DNA from 3 places in the Peribacillus sp. B65 genome. Region 2 is predicted to be linked to each of the others. Evidence: riboswitches for the same ligand, from Rfam matches in the RefSeq annotation. Region 2 holds a riboswitch; each other region holds the start of a gene.
The links. A riboswitch is a leader RNA that binds a small molecule or an ion and turns the genes downstream of it on or off. The one in region 2 is predicted to bind glycine.

Region 1 (4,845 bases), 2.1 Mb from region 2:
ACATCGTTTCGCCGCCGTTTAAGGTGAAGTAGACGGCTATAAGGGCGATGACTGGAACAAGGAACTTTGCCAATCGTACAACATGGCGATCGGATACTGCAGGTGCAAATTCCTTATAGACGTTTTTCGCGAGCAGTGTAGCGACGCTCATCAAAAGCATGGATCCCGGCACCAATGCAGTCAATAATCCAGCTCCGCCGATTATGCCTATAAACCATGGATCAAAGGTCTCGATCGAAAGGCGCAGCAATGACAGGTCTGCATCTGCCCCAACGAGTCCGGGCACTTTCAATATTGCTGTAAACCCAACGAAAAAGACGAATAACAGCATGAGTGTATATAAAGGGCTGATGATTGCATTTTTTCGAAATACCTTGCCGCTGCGTGCTGAATAAACAGCGCTGAAAACTTGTGGCCACATATAGAAACCGAATACGAGCAATATTACCGTGGAGATGAACCATGATACGCTAAGTCCCTGATCTGGGAACTTAAGAAAACCAGGCTTGGCCGCATCAATCGCTTCAAACATCGGCTGAAATCCGCCAAAGTAATGAATCGGCAGATAAATCCCCAAAAATCCTATTATGGCGACCATCATGATATCTTTAATGACCGCTGTCCAAACTGAACCGTGTATACCTGAGATCATCACATAAATGGTAAGGCTGATCGCCCCCATCCAAACTGCCTCAGACATAGAGATGGCACCATAAGATGCTTCTGAGACAATGATCCCCAATCCTTTCAGCTGCACTACGATCACTGGAATCATCGACACCACACCGACAAGCGCAGCCAAAATTCCTAAACCGGGACTCTTATATTTGCTTACAAAGAAATCGGATTGAGACATCAGTTTATTTTCCTTGGCATATCTCCATATTTCCGGTAGGAGCCAATAGGATAATACGTAAGACAAAGTAATGTAAATTAGAACATATAGTGCGGGTGCGCCCTTGCCATAAGCCCAGCCGCTGCCGCCAAGGAAGGAGAAGGTCGTATAGATTTCCCCGGCCATCAGCAGAAAGACGAATATCGCACCAAAACCGCGTCCGCCAACCGTCCATTGCTCCAAGTCCATATCTTTTCCTTTTGAAGAGCGTATGCCTAAAAATATCGATAGAAGTAAAAATGCTAAAATGATTAAGAGAGCAATATTCATTCCTGGTCACCTTCCCGATTCCTGGGATCCAGCTTATACATGATGCCCAGTATGGCAGAGGTAAGGACCACCCACATAGCCATCCAGAACATATTGAAAGGCATCCCTAATACATATGGTTCTATTTTATTAACAAAAGGCAGAAATCCTAGTATGCCTATAAAAGGAACTAGAGTAAGAATATATATAATCTTCATAAACAAACCCCTCCGTTTTAATAAAGTGAAACGCCCACCAATGGGGTTTATTCTTCAATGCCACTGATGGATGGGTGAACCAAACCGGGATGAAAAATTCATTCATGACGGAAAAGGTCCGATAATATATATTAGCTTACACTATTTTGATATAAAATTTAATGCAGTTGCCTGATATATTTGAGCAACTGTGCGCAGACAGCCGAACAATGATATGTTCATAAAACAGATAAAGCCTTGAATTCATAGTGAGTTCAAGGCTTTATTTCCTTTAGCTATATTTTTTCCGAGAATTATATAGTATTACCAAAAGTATGAACCAGATTGGGGTCAAGAGCAGTGATAGTCGTGTAGCTTCAGCGAATAGCATAACAATAAGGATGAACAGGAATAATCCTAATATGGCGTAATTGACAAAGGGTGTAAAAGGAGCCTTGAAAGTCGATTTCGCTCTTAGGTCAGGCCTTGTTTTCGAATATTTGATATGGGAAATCAAGATAATGCTCCATACCCATATGAAACAGATGGCACTGATGGTCGTCACGACGGTAAATGCCTGTTCAGGTATCAGTTTGCTTAATAATGCCCCTATTGATACAACGATTGTGGATGTTAATAAGGCATTGCTCGGAACAGCCTGTTTATTTAATTTTTCCAGTTTAGCAGGTGCTTCGCCATTCCTGCTTAACGTATAAAGTATTCGGCTCGTTGAAAATAAACCGCTGTTGCATGCAGAAGCAGCGGATGTCAAAACGACGAAGTTGATGATCCCTGCAGCGACAGGAATGCCGATTAACGCAAAGACCTCTACAAATGGGCTGCTCGTGGCATCCAGTTGTGTCCATGGGTTGACGCAGAGAATGACGAATAGTGCACCAACATAGAAAAGTAAAATCCGGACAGGGATTTTATTGATGGCAGATGGAATGTTCTTTCTCGGGTTTGCCGTTTCTGCTGCGGAAACCCCGACCAATTCGACACCGACAAATGAGAAGACGACCAGCTGTAAAGATAATAGGAATCCAGAAATGCCATTAGGGAACATGCCCCCATGATTCCATAGGTTCGTTAGGGAAACCGTTCCGCTATTGGTATTGAAGCCGATGATCAAAAGGATGATCCCCACGACGATCAAGGCGATGATCGTGATTACTTTAATGATGGCAAACCAGAATTCCAATTCACCAAATAACTTAACGGTCAAAAGGTTCAATCCTAACAGAATGACTAGGCATATTAGAGCCGGAATCCATTGAGGGATATCGAACCAATATTGCATATAGACGCCGACAGCTATGATATCGGCCATTGCGGTCATGATCCAACAGAACCAATATGTCCACCCTGTCACGAAGCCGGCCCATGGACCGACATATTCGGTTGCAAATTCAGTGAATGATGTATACCCTGCATTGGATAAGAGCAATTCCCCTAGTGCCCTCATCACAAAAAACAAGGCAATCCCTATTATCAGATAGGAAAATAAAATGGAAGGTCCTGCTAATTGTATGGCTTTTCCGGAACCTAAAAATAATCCGGTGCCAATGGTTCCTCCTATTGCGATCAGTTGTACATGTCTATTTTTTAAATCTCTTTTTAATTCTTGTTTTGCCAATTCTTACGCCCCCGTCTTTTTATAGTCTTGGTAGTGAATGAATTTACCTGAATGGTCTTGGAGAGAGGGACTGATTTTTTCGTCCAGCTTGCCTTTCCCATTGGTTTTAAAGCTGTTGTTTTTAGTCCAACCACAAAATGGACAATAAAAAAAGAGATTGGATAATACCAATCTCTTAAAGGGTTCAGAATAACAATTTTATCATTCGTTACTCTTCTGTCCTTTTGCCTGAGATTGTGAATCCTTCGGCGCTGCACCTTGTACAGTCTCTCCAGAAGCTGCTCCTGCTATAGTGTCATCCATAGCATTCATCGCTTGCTTGTATGCGGTTGTGAATAAATGTTGTCAGTGATAATCTACCACTGCTGAATCATTCATTATGCTTATAAAATAATATTGGAATTCTATCATCTATTTTTCGGAAGGTCAACAAGTTTTTTTTGAAGTGAAAACGGCAATAGCTGTAGTTTTATAGTGGTCTTAATTTTTATTAAGGTACTTGAAAAATTTGTTTTTTGGATGATCATTATTATGAAATATTGAACATCATTTTTTTGAAATGATATTTTTAGATAAGGGGAATTGCCAAGATATATTTGGTAACTGTTTATTTCAAAAATACAATTGTATTTTTACAGAATATTTACTATTATAAGATAAGAAAACATAATTGAAGTGTTATTGATATTTTTTTCGATAAAGCATTTCTAACCGCAATAATTAATAGAGAGTCGTTCGTGTTAAGGATGGAAAAGCATTACCGATATTGCATCTGGGGGAGTTAAACATGTCGAACAAGGAATTAAAGAGAGGGCTGGAAGCACGTCACATTCAAATGATAGCTTTGGGCGGAACCATCGGTGTCGGGTTATTCATGGGATCGGCGAGCACGATCAAATGGACCGGGCCCTCTGTAATGCTTGCTTATGCCATCGCAGGTATTTTTATATTTTTCATCATGCGTTCCATGGGTGAGATGCTCTATTTAGAACCGACTACAGGTTCTTTTGCAACCTTTGCGAGCAGCTATATACATCCTTTGGCAGGTTATATGACTGCTTGGAGCAATTGGTTTCAATGGGTAATCGTCGGAATGTCCGAAATCATCGCGGTTGGGTTGTACATGCAATATTGGTTCCCGGATTTACCGGCTTGGATACCAGGTGTGGTCGCCATGATCATCTTGGGGGCGGCCAACCTCATTTCAGTTAAATCCTTCGGGGAATTTGAATTCTGGTTTGCGCTTATAAAAATCATAACGATCATATTGATGATCGTTGCCGGCCTAGGCCTTATCTTCTTTGGAATAGGGAATGGCGGGGATGCGATTGGATTATCGAATCTATGGGAAAATGGCGGCTTCTTTACGGGAGGCTGGACAGGATTCTTCTTTGCGCTTTCCCTTGTCGTGGCATCCTATCAAGGCGTTGAGCTTATCGGCATCACAGCCGGAGAAGCGAAAGATCCAAGGAAGACCGTAACAAAAGCTATCCAGTCAATCATATGGCGTATATTAATTTTCTATATTGGTGCCATATTTGTCATCGTGACAGTCTTCCCTTGGGATCAACTGGATGACTTAGGAAGCCCATTCGTTTCAACCTTTGCTAAAATAGGTATCACAGCAGCAGCAGGAATCATCAATTTTGTCGTAATCACAGCGGCAATGTCTGGATGCAACAGTGGGATATTCAGTGCAGGGCGTATGCTGTACACACTTGCATTGAATGGCCAAGCTCCAAAAGTCTTTGCTAAAGTATCTAAAAATGGAGTGCCGGCATACTGCACGATCGCTGTACTATTAGGATTGGGCATCGGGGTTATCCTGAATTACCTTGCACCGCCGCAATTATTCCTTTATGTGTACA
Region 2 (4,845 bases):
TCTATTACTTTGCGAATAAAAAGTCCTTAACGAGTCTTTTTAAAGAAATGTACGGAGCTACACCATGCTTAGAATATATTGATTCGTTAAAAAGTATTATATAGAAGAAACAGAAACATTGATCAATTCACCAGAAATTTTAAGCTATATTGGAAACCGTACTAACCAAACATGATCAATCGTAGAAACGGATACAGCAATGTTGAAACAAATGAAGTTATTGCTACAAGTTCACCTTACTTTAAATCAGATGTGTCTTGAATGTACATTTTTTTTTACCAGAATTGAATATCAATAAATGACCGCGAATGAAGAAAATTATTTTTCAAAAGCTTTATGGTTTTATGAAGCATTGTTTACAGGTATACAGCGCATCTATTTAAGTACTTGGGACTTTCTCTTTATATGCCTTATAATACATCTGTTAAACCAAAGGAATTAGAACGAGTATATTTAAATTGTATGATTTACTAAAAAAATTGTTTAAGACATTCTTTATTCCTATTTAACGATTAATGGAATTCATTTTTTATATTAGAAAAGTGATTATATAATAAAGTCATTGTTGCTATGAGCTCCAATGACTTTTTCTATTTTAAAGCAAAACTTCTTTCGAATGGTATATTTACTTGCTAAGTTGAGTATTCACCTCCCTTTTTTGATGTGAATATTTGTTAGTGAAATATCTTACTATCTATAAAAGAAATATACAAAAATAATAAGTATATATAGATTTGATCATACTTTATGAATATGTTTTAAAAGAAGCTGGTAAAATGAATCGGGAATGGTTTCGTTAACACGTCAAGCATTGTGAAAATGGATACGTGATGATAAATATAAACCCTATTGACCCAGATTATGTTATTCTATTTTTGTTTACATCAGTCCGTCAGAAAAACTGTAAAGGGGGTATAAGGTTAAAATGGTTAAGGAAAAGAAACTCAAGCTAAAGAAGCCAAAGAAGTGGTGGGGATGGGTTCTAGCATTTGTCATCATAGCTAATACAGTTGGTGGTGGGGACAAAGAGGAAGTTGCTAAAGAAGAGCAGGCTTCTGAAAATACTGTTGAACTTAGGGAGGAAGCTCCTAGACAATCTTTACTGCTGCAAGGAATTTCGCGAGTCTCGAATTTTCTCTTTTTCCATACATCAATTATGTTAAAACTATAGATATTATTTCCTCTCCCGGCTTTGAATTTTGCCGTATTGTCAATCGAAAAATGCCGATATTTTTGCATATACATAAGCGAGTTTGGGATTTCTAACAACATAGAAAAGCTGCTAATAAGCTTGATTTTTCATAGCTAATAACTTCTAAAATATCCTGATCATAAAGTTCAAATTTGTCCATTTTTAGATTTCAGAAAATAGAGTTTTTTCAGATAATCATTGAAATATCCATTAAAAACCGATAATATACAACTATTAAAACAACTTTATATCAGCGGATGATGATTGTGGGAGAGTCTAAACAATGTTTAGCACCGAAGGAGCAAATCCTATAAAAGCAGGAACTAATCTCTCAGGTAAAAGGACTACAATTGGACGCGTCTCTGAAGAGAGCCATAGGCCACCGAAGGAGTTAAACTCTCAGGTAAAAGGACAGAGGAAGGTAGGAAAATACCTATCTTTCCTCTGCCCTTTTTTGTACTTGGGAAGATAAAAAGAGAGGAGTGTTAATTGAGATCTGTAGATAAATGATCTATCCTTTGATTTGTACAATTAATGCTATATTTTCAAAAATGGTTGGTAGCTTTAGTTTAAAAATCTATATCCAGTACCCATCAAAGAAAACGCTTACAGCGGTGAGACAGTCTCCAGTACGCTATTAATTCACACTCATTGAAAGGCTGACCCTTTAAAAGGGGAAAATTCCAAGTAGCCTAAAAAAGTAGAAGGTGGGAAATCTTATGCAGGAACAAAAGTTGGATAGAGGGCTAAAAAACAGGCACGTACAACTCATAGCTATTGGAGGGGCAATCGGAACGGGATTATTTCTTGGGGCAGGAAAATCTATTCATTTAGCCGGGCCATCAATTCTATTTGCTTACATGATTACAGGCATCATTTGCTTCTTAATCATGCGCGCACTTGGAGAACTGCTCTTATCTAATTTGAACTATCATTCCTTTGTTGACTTTGTAAGAGACTATTTAGGTAATATGGCTGCATTTGTAACCGGCTGGACCTACTGGTTTTGCTGGATTTCAATCGCAATGGCCGACTTAACGGCAGTTGGTCTTTATACTCAGTATTGGTTTCCTTCCGTACCGCAATGGATGCCAGGATTAATTGCACTAGTCATTCTGCTATTTATGAATCTTGCAACCGTAAAACTTTTTGGCGAAATGGAATTCTGGTTCGCATTAATTAAGGTCATCGCTATCCTAGCACTAATTGTTATCGGTATTTTCATGATTATTAAAGGCTTTTCCACTGATTCAGGCGCAGCAAGTTTCACGAATCTATGGAGACACGAAGGGATGTTCCCAAATGGAATAAATGGTTTTGTCCTCTCATTCCAGATGGTAGTGTTTGCGTTTGTGGGCATTGAACTTGTAGGACTTACAGCAGGTGAAACAGAAAATCCAGAAAAAGTTATCCCCAAAGCGATCAATAATATTCCTATTCGGATTATAATTTTCTACATTGGCGCACTTATTGTCATTATGAGTGTTTATCCGTGGAACGCAATCATCCCAACGGAAAGCCCATTCGTCCAAGTATTTGTGGCTGTAGGTATCGCTGGTGCAGCTGGTATCGTTAATTTTGTCGTCCTAACATCGGCTGCTTCGGCATGTAACAGCGCAATCTTCAGTACAAGCCGGATGGTATATTCACTTGCCAAAGATAAAAATGCACCTGTACCGTTTGCAAAACTTAATGACCGAAAAGTACCTTCCAATGCATTGTTCTTTTCAACTGTTGTCATTTTAATTTCCGTTGTTTTGAACTATTTAATGCCTGAAGGTGTATTTACCTTGATTACAAGTATTTCTACAGTATGTTTCATCTTTATTTGGGGAATTACAGTCATCAGTCATTTGAAATACCGTAAAACAAGGCCAGATCTAGTGAAAAAGAGCAAATTTAAATTACCACTTTATCCAATTTCCAATTACTTGATCCTTGCTTTCCTAGCGTTCGTCCTTGTGGTTCTTGCACTTGCGGACGACACTCGTGTTGCCTTATTCGTTACACCTGTATGGTTCATTATGCTGATTGCGATTTATAAGATGGGCAAAACGAAGGTGGATCAGGCGAATCAGAGAGAGATAGCGGGGAATTAAGAGTCAAGAAATCCTTTGATTCTATTTGCGGTGTTTGTCCAGATAGTTGCCGCTCCATATTTTCCAACTCGGTGAGTAAAAAATCTGTCCGTTTTAAAAAAACAAAGATATCTGGTTGATCTTATGATAATTCGAAATAAATATTTTAGAATAGTATTGTTAGCGCTTTCAAAAATGCTTGACATAATTATGCTCAACAACTATTCTAAATGTACTAAATTGAATAAGCGGATGACAGTTGTGGGAGAGTGCAAAGCGACAAGCCACCGAAGGAGCAAGTTCCAAAAAGACCCTTGGAACAAATCTCTCAGGTAGATGGAACCACAAATGGACGCACCTCTGGAGAGCGCGTATTAACATATACGCCACCAAAGGGGAAAGGCTCTATTAAAAAATGGAGCTAAACTCTCAGGTAAAAGGACAGAGAAGGGTAGAGAACGCTACGACCCTTTTCTGTCCTTTTTTGCGTGCAAAAAAGGTTGTAAAGCATACTATTTTTAACAGTTTTATAGAAAAGCAGGCTTGTAGCGGGCAAGAAATTTAGTGTCTAGTACCATATTGGAATTAGTAATTAAACGAAAATTCAGAATTAATAAAAATGTCTAGGAGGAAATTTAAATGAGTTTACATCAAAATGATTTAACCATTTTTGAAGCGATTGAAAAAGAAGGACAACGTCAACATCAAACACTGGAGTTGATTGCATCAGAGAACTTTGTTAGCCCAGATGTATTAGAGGCAATGGGAAGCGTGATGACAAATAAATATGCAGAAGGTTATCCAGGAAAGCGCTATTATGGTGGGTGTGAATTTGTAGATGTGGCAGAACAAACGGCTATTGAGCGGCTAACAAAACTTTTCGGTGCCAAATATGCAAATGTTCAGCCTCACTCAGGTGCACAAGCCAATTTCGCAGTTTTTTTCGCACTGCTTCAGCCTGGTGATAAGGTGATGGGAATGGACCTTTCACATGGTGGCCACTTAACTCATGGAAGCCCAGTCAGCGTTTCAGGAAAATGGTTTGAAGTTGTGTCCTATGGAGTTAGAGAAGATACTCAGTTAATTGATTATGATGAGTTGGAAGCTATCGCAAAGAAAGAAAAACCTAAATTGATTATTGCAGGAACCAGTGCCTATCCAAGAACGATTAATTTTGCACGATTTAGAGAAATTGCCGATCAAGTTGGTGCAAAACTTATGGTGGATATGGCTCATATAGCCGGTCTGGTAGCTACTGGTCTTCACCCATCCCCAATCCCATATGCGGATGTTGTGACAAGTACAACTCATAAAACATTAAGAGGACCTCGGGGGGGCATCATTTTAACAAACGATGAAGTAATTATCAAAGCGATTAATAAATCCGTATTCCCTGGAATTCAAGGCGGTCCACTTATGCATATCATTGCAGCAAAAGCAGTTGCATTCAACGAAGCTTTACAACCAAGCTTTAAAGATTATGCGAAACAAGTCATTGAAAATGCTACAACACTTGGCGAAACATTAAAAAATGAAGGTGCAGCCCTTGTTTCTGGTGGAACAGATAATCATATT
Region 3 (4,845 bases), 2.5 Mb from region 2:
GTTTTGGTTCAGGATCCCTCACAGGCCTTCTTGTTTCTTTGGCCGCGCTCCCCTTTTTGGGTTCATGATCTTCCCTGTTTCTTTCCCTAGGCTTTCTTTTGCTCTGTTCACGATCTGGAATGAGCGGAAACTTGAACTGCCCTTTTGGATATTGAAACAGGATTTTCGTATCAGGGTCTGGCGTCTGCGACATTTTTTCCACTTTTTGATTGTAAACCTTTATTTCTTCTTCCTTTGACTTCGCAAGCTTTGAAAAATCCATTTTCCTTAATGTCTCTTCATCAAGCGGTTCATCTATAATAATCTCTTCAATTTCAATAATTTCCTCTGCTTGGAACCATTTTTTCATCTTATTTAGCCATTTCAAAACTATCACTCTTTCTACATCTGTAGTTATGTAACTAATTCTACCAGTTATTTTAAAAATATCGAGAAAATTTAAGCTAAATTGGGATTAGTATCTATTTTTTTATCGCACTCTTACTAACTTAACGTATTTCGCAGAACTCCTACCCTATTAAACCCCTTCTGGTATGAGTTTAAACCTGCACTTCGTGAAATAACATTAGCCCTTAGTCTACTATTTAAATAAAACACCGCTGTTAAATCGCGTTTACAAAGAGATTAAGTTTTCATGCGGCGCAAGAAGCAGACTGGTCAATTCATTGAAGCATCCTTCACGAAACCTCCGGTGGCATCCTGAAACCCATAAAACACCGTTCGTTAATACCGAACGGTGTTTTGTGGGTTTCCTCACTTTTTTGCAAACAAATATACCAATGGAACTATTCCCATTCATAAAAATCGCATACAACTTGGGCCACTGATTTGGATGCGATCAAAAGGGCATCTTCATCAATGTCGAATTTGGGATGGTGATTGAAATATGCCTTCTCCACCCCTTTTGGTTTACAGCCAATGTAAAAGAAGCAGCCAGGAATCTTTTCTGCATAATACGAAAAATCCTCTGAACCAGAGAAAACCGGAAATTCCATAACCTTTTTAATATCTTTGTCTTTCATGCTTTCCAGGCTATTTTTCACGAATCCAGTCAATTCAGGGTCATTATATAACGGAGGATAATCAGGCACATATGTTAGTTCGCACTGAACATCAAATTCCGTTTCTATCCCTTTAACGATGCGGTGGATTTCCCTATCGATCAGCTGTTGGGTCTCTGCTGTCATATAACGGACATCCCCTTCAATTTCTATACGATCTTTAATGACATTAAAGCTTCCTTTTCCATCGAAGGAGCCGATTGTGACCACGCCCATATCAAAAGGGTTCAAGCGGCGGCTGATCACGGTTTGTACGGCTGTCACGAAATGGGCGCCTGCCACAATGGCATCATTGGCCATATGCGGGGACGAACCATGGCCGCCTACACCCTTAATCGCCAGCTTGAAATAGGTCCGTCCAGCCATCGAATAGCCGCCGTGATACCCGACAACCCCTGCAGGATGGGACGGAAATAAATGGATTCCAAAAACGGCATCAAGTTCATCCAAAAACCCTGATTCCATAATGCTCTTTGCTCCACCTGGGGGTGTTTCTTCTGCATGTTGATGGATTATTTTAATCGTACCGGATAGGGAATCTTTAAGCTCATTGATGCAGTCTGCCAGAACCAATAAATAAGCGGTATGCCCATCATGTCCGCAGGCATGCATGACACCTTCATTTTTTGAACGGAACGGGACATCCGCTTCTTCTGTAATCGGCAACGCATCGAAATCCGCACGGAGACCTATCGTTTTCCCAGGTTTTCCGCCTTCGATCGTTACGATGATCCCTAATCCATTTCCTACATTCGTTTGAATCGACACATCCTTACCCTTATAAAAATCAATGATATATTGTGCCGTTTTTTCTTCTTTGAAGGATAGTTCCGGGTTCTCGTGTAAATGACGGCGGATTTGAACCATTTCCCCTTTACGGGCTTCCAGCATGTTCATTAATTTGCTTTTCACGTTCACGTTTATTCTCCCCCTTATTTCAAGTTGAGCATATTAGTAAGTTCCATGTTCGGTGCATGCCTTCCGATACAAAGTGCCAATTAAAAAAGGGCAGAGAAGGATTGCGTAAACTTACCGCTCCCCTTCTCTGTCCTTTTCACCTGAGAGTTTAGCTCCATTTTTGGTCATGGAGATTTCCCCTTTGGTGGCACACTGCTTCCTGCGCACTCTCCAGAGCTGCGTCCAGCTGCGGTTCCATTTACCTGAGAGATTTGCTCCAAGGGATCTTTTTGGAACTTGCTCCTTCGGTGGCTCAATGCTTGCACTCTCCCACAACATTCATCCGCTTGTTCTTTTTATATTCTCAAAATATTCCAATTATATTATCGCCGATTAAAAAATAAATATCAACTCTGAGTTATAAACTCTATTAAACTTTAAAAGGACCGCTGCCAGATGCTGACACGGTCCTTTTGTGATTCATTATTGTTCAGGCTTTTTGTTTTTACCCATAATGAAGATGGGCTCCAACTCATTTTCTTCGTAAAGGAATGATAGAGCCGTTATCGGAACATGACCGCTGGCAAAGAAGCTCATCGCCATTTGCGCAAGAATATCATAGCCCGTATCATTCTTCACATCGGCAATGATGATGACATCCTGATGGGGAATGGCCACAGCCATGGTTCCCTCGATCTTGTCCTTCATTTCCCGAAGCCATGATTCATTTAAAATCCTGCTGGCATCATATCCATCATTCGTGTTCAAAAAATAAAATGCATTACCTGCAACGATATCCGACTTCATTTCAGTGGTGAGGGAACGGGCATTGAATAGGGCAATTTCACGGATCCTGTCACCCTGCCAATTTTCCCGTTGAATCATCTTTTCATCTATAAGACGGTAGGTTTTCCCTAAATCAAGGGCATAAAAAACCCGGGTTTCAGCCGTATGCTCATCGAATAAAAACGGATTTCCTTCTTCGGATTCCATTGGAAAGGAGGTCGAGCGGATGACTGGGAAAATGAATTTCTCCTTGCCTTCCATACTGTGTTCTTCCCCCATCACATTCAGGGCCTCTTCCACGTAATAGGTAATTTCATCGATGGCCTTTTCCTGTACGTTTTCATAGTTAGCAAGCACAGGAGGCAACTCGATGGTGATCCCCTTCCCGGTCTTCACATTTTCCACCCGTAACGTATCTTGCTTGCTATCGAATTTGAATGAGCGATTCTCATCTTTTAAACGCTCCTTCAAGATATTTTTCAGCTTCGTGCTGTCCATTTTCATGACTGACCCTCCTCTTCATTGAAAAATCCCCAGCGAGAAGGGGAAATTGATTATAGTGATTGAATGAATTCCTCAATTTGTTCTTGCGTTTTGCGATCCTTGCTCACAAATCTGCCTAGCTCCTTGCCATTATCATACGCAATGAAACTTGGTATACCGAATACATCATTAGCCGCACACACATCGATGAATTCATCACGGTCCACATAAATGAATGTAAAGTCAGGAAATTTCGTTTCAATCTCCGGCATTATCGGTTCGATTACACGGCAATCTCCACACCATGTTGCTGAAAAAAGAAAGATATGTTTGCCTTCATTTTTAAATGCATCATATTGCTCTACTGTTTGTAATTTTTCCATTTGTATATTCCTCCTGCTCTAAATGACACCTTATTTTTTATAATCCCATCATACCAGAGTCTCCAGGAATCAACCATTAATACGGATCGGTTGAAAGTCACTGGTCCTCTTATTTCTGGGGCACGGATGAAACGATTTCCATCATTTGTTTTGCATCGGTTTTTAATTGGTCTTTATCCGTTTCGGTTGTCAGCTTCACTCCGCCGATCCCCACTGCAAGCTCATACTTTTCTTTCGGTATCTCTTTAATCGAAATAAAGCCGAATTTATCATCGGTTTGAAAAGAATGCAGTACTTCAAATTGATCCTCTTGTTCCTTTATGGCCAAATATAACACGGAGCTGTCTTCTTTTTCATTCGGATTGACAAATAATATATAAATCTTATCACCTTTTTGTAAAATCAAATTATTATCATGTTCTTCCACAACTTTAAAATCGTTTGGCAGATAGACCTGAATTAGGCCTGCCTCTTGATTGGGCTGTTTTTCATCGTCACGAAAAGCCACTTCAGCAGCCTTCATTGCCTTTTCGGTTTGTCTTTCGATACCTGAGCAGCCCACGATCAAACTGCTTATCAACAGGAAAACAAGAAAATTCTTATTCGATAAAGCCATCGTCATTCCTCCAGCCGTCTCTTTTACTACCATATGGATAATATTATCCTTATTTACGGAATTCATCCATTTTCTAAAAAACATGGTACAATGAAAGCAATTTTATTATCGAGGAGGAAAACAATGAAGTTAATCGTGTATCTTGCTGGGGAGATCCATTCAAATTGGAGAAGCGAGTTGAGAGATAAGGCCGCTGCACTGAAGCTTCCTTTAGAATTCGTCGGCCCGATGGAAAATCATGAACGCTCCGATAATATCGGTGAAGATATCCTCGGGGAACAGCCGAATCCTATCCTGAAGGATGCGGCCGCTTCCCAAATCAATAATTTACGGACAGGTCTTTTGATGAAAAAAGCCGATCTTGTCGTCGCCCTGTTTGGTGAGAAATATAAACAGTGGAATACTGCCATGGACGCAAGCACCGCCGTTTCCCTGGGTAAACCGCTTATTTTGATTCGCCCGGAATCCCATCACCATGCTTTAAAGGAATTATCGGAAAAGGCGAGTGTCACGGTCGAATCCGTGAACCAAGCCATGAAGGTGCTTTCTTATATTTTTGAAGAAGGGCTGTAAATCTCCCTGTCCCTTAACCTTCCAGCTCAAGTATGAAGGATTTTTG

Region 1: another riboswitch for glycine. It lies ahead of ACSR9O_RS18060 (amino acid permease); the one in region 2 lies ahead of ACSR9O_RS07630 (amino acid permease).
Region 3: another riboswitch for glycine. It lies ahead of ACSR9O_RS19575 (amidohydrolase); the one in region 2 lies ahead of ACSR9O_RS07630 (amino acid permease).

What each region holds. Positions count from the first base shown of each region.
Region 1 is NZ_CP195840.1:3,694,114-3,698,958, reverse strand. Features, by position in the region: gene ACSR9O_RS18070 (sodium:solute symporter family protein) at 1-1,165, opposite strand, end outside; gene ACSR9O_RS18065 (DUF3311 domain-containing protein) at 1,162-1,362, opposite strand; gene ACSR9O_RS18060 (amino acid permease) at 1,634-2,977, opposite strand; glycine riboswitch at 3,184-3,262, opposite strand; gene ACSR9O_RS18055 (amino acid permease) at 3,765-4,845, shown strand, end outside.
Region 2 is NZ_CP195840.1:1,555,178-1,560,022, forward strand. Features, by position in the region: gene ACSR9O_RS07625 (hypothetical protein) at 926-1,171, shown strand; glycine riboswitch at 1,450-1,549, shown strand; glycine riboswitch at 1,553-1,609, shown strand; gene ACSR9O_RS07630 (amino acid permease) at 1,912-3,291, shown strand; glycine riboswitch at 3,621-3,725, shown strand; gene glyA (serine hydroxymethyltransferase) at 3,910-4,845, shown strand, end outside.
Region 3 is NZ_CP195840.1:4,010,930-4,015,774, reverse strand. Features, by position in the region: gene ACSR9O_RS19580 (DNA translocase FtsK) at 1-367, opposite strand, end outside; gene ACSR9O_RS19575 (amidohydrolase) at 786-1,973, opposite strand; glycine riboswitch at 2,199-2,301, opposite strand; gene ACSR9O_RS19570 (DUF1444 domain-containing protein) at 2,442-3,248, opposite strand; gene ACSR9O_RS19565 (thioredoxin family protein) at 3,299-3,610, opposite strand; gene ACSR9O_RS19560 (hypothetical protein) at 3,720-4,292, opposite strand; gene ACSR9O_RS19555 (YtoQ family protein) at 4,350-4,799, shown strand.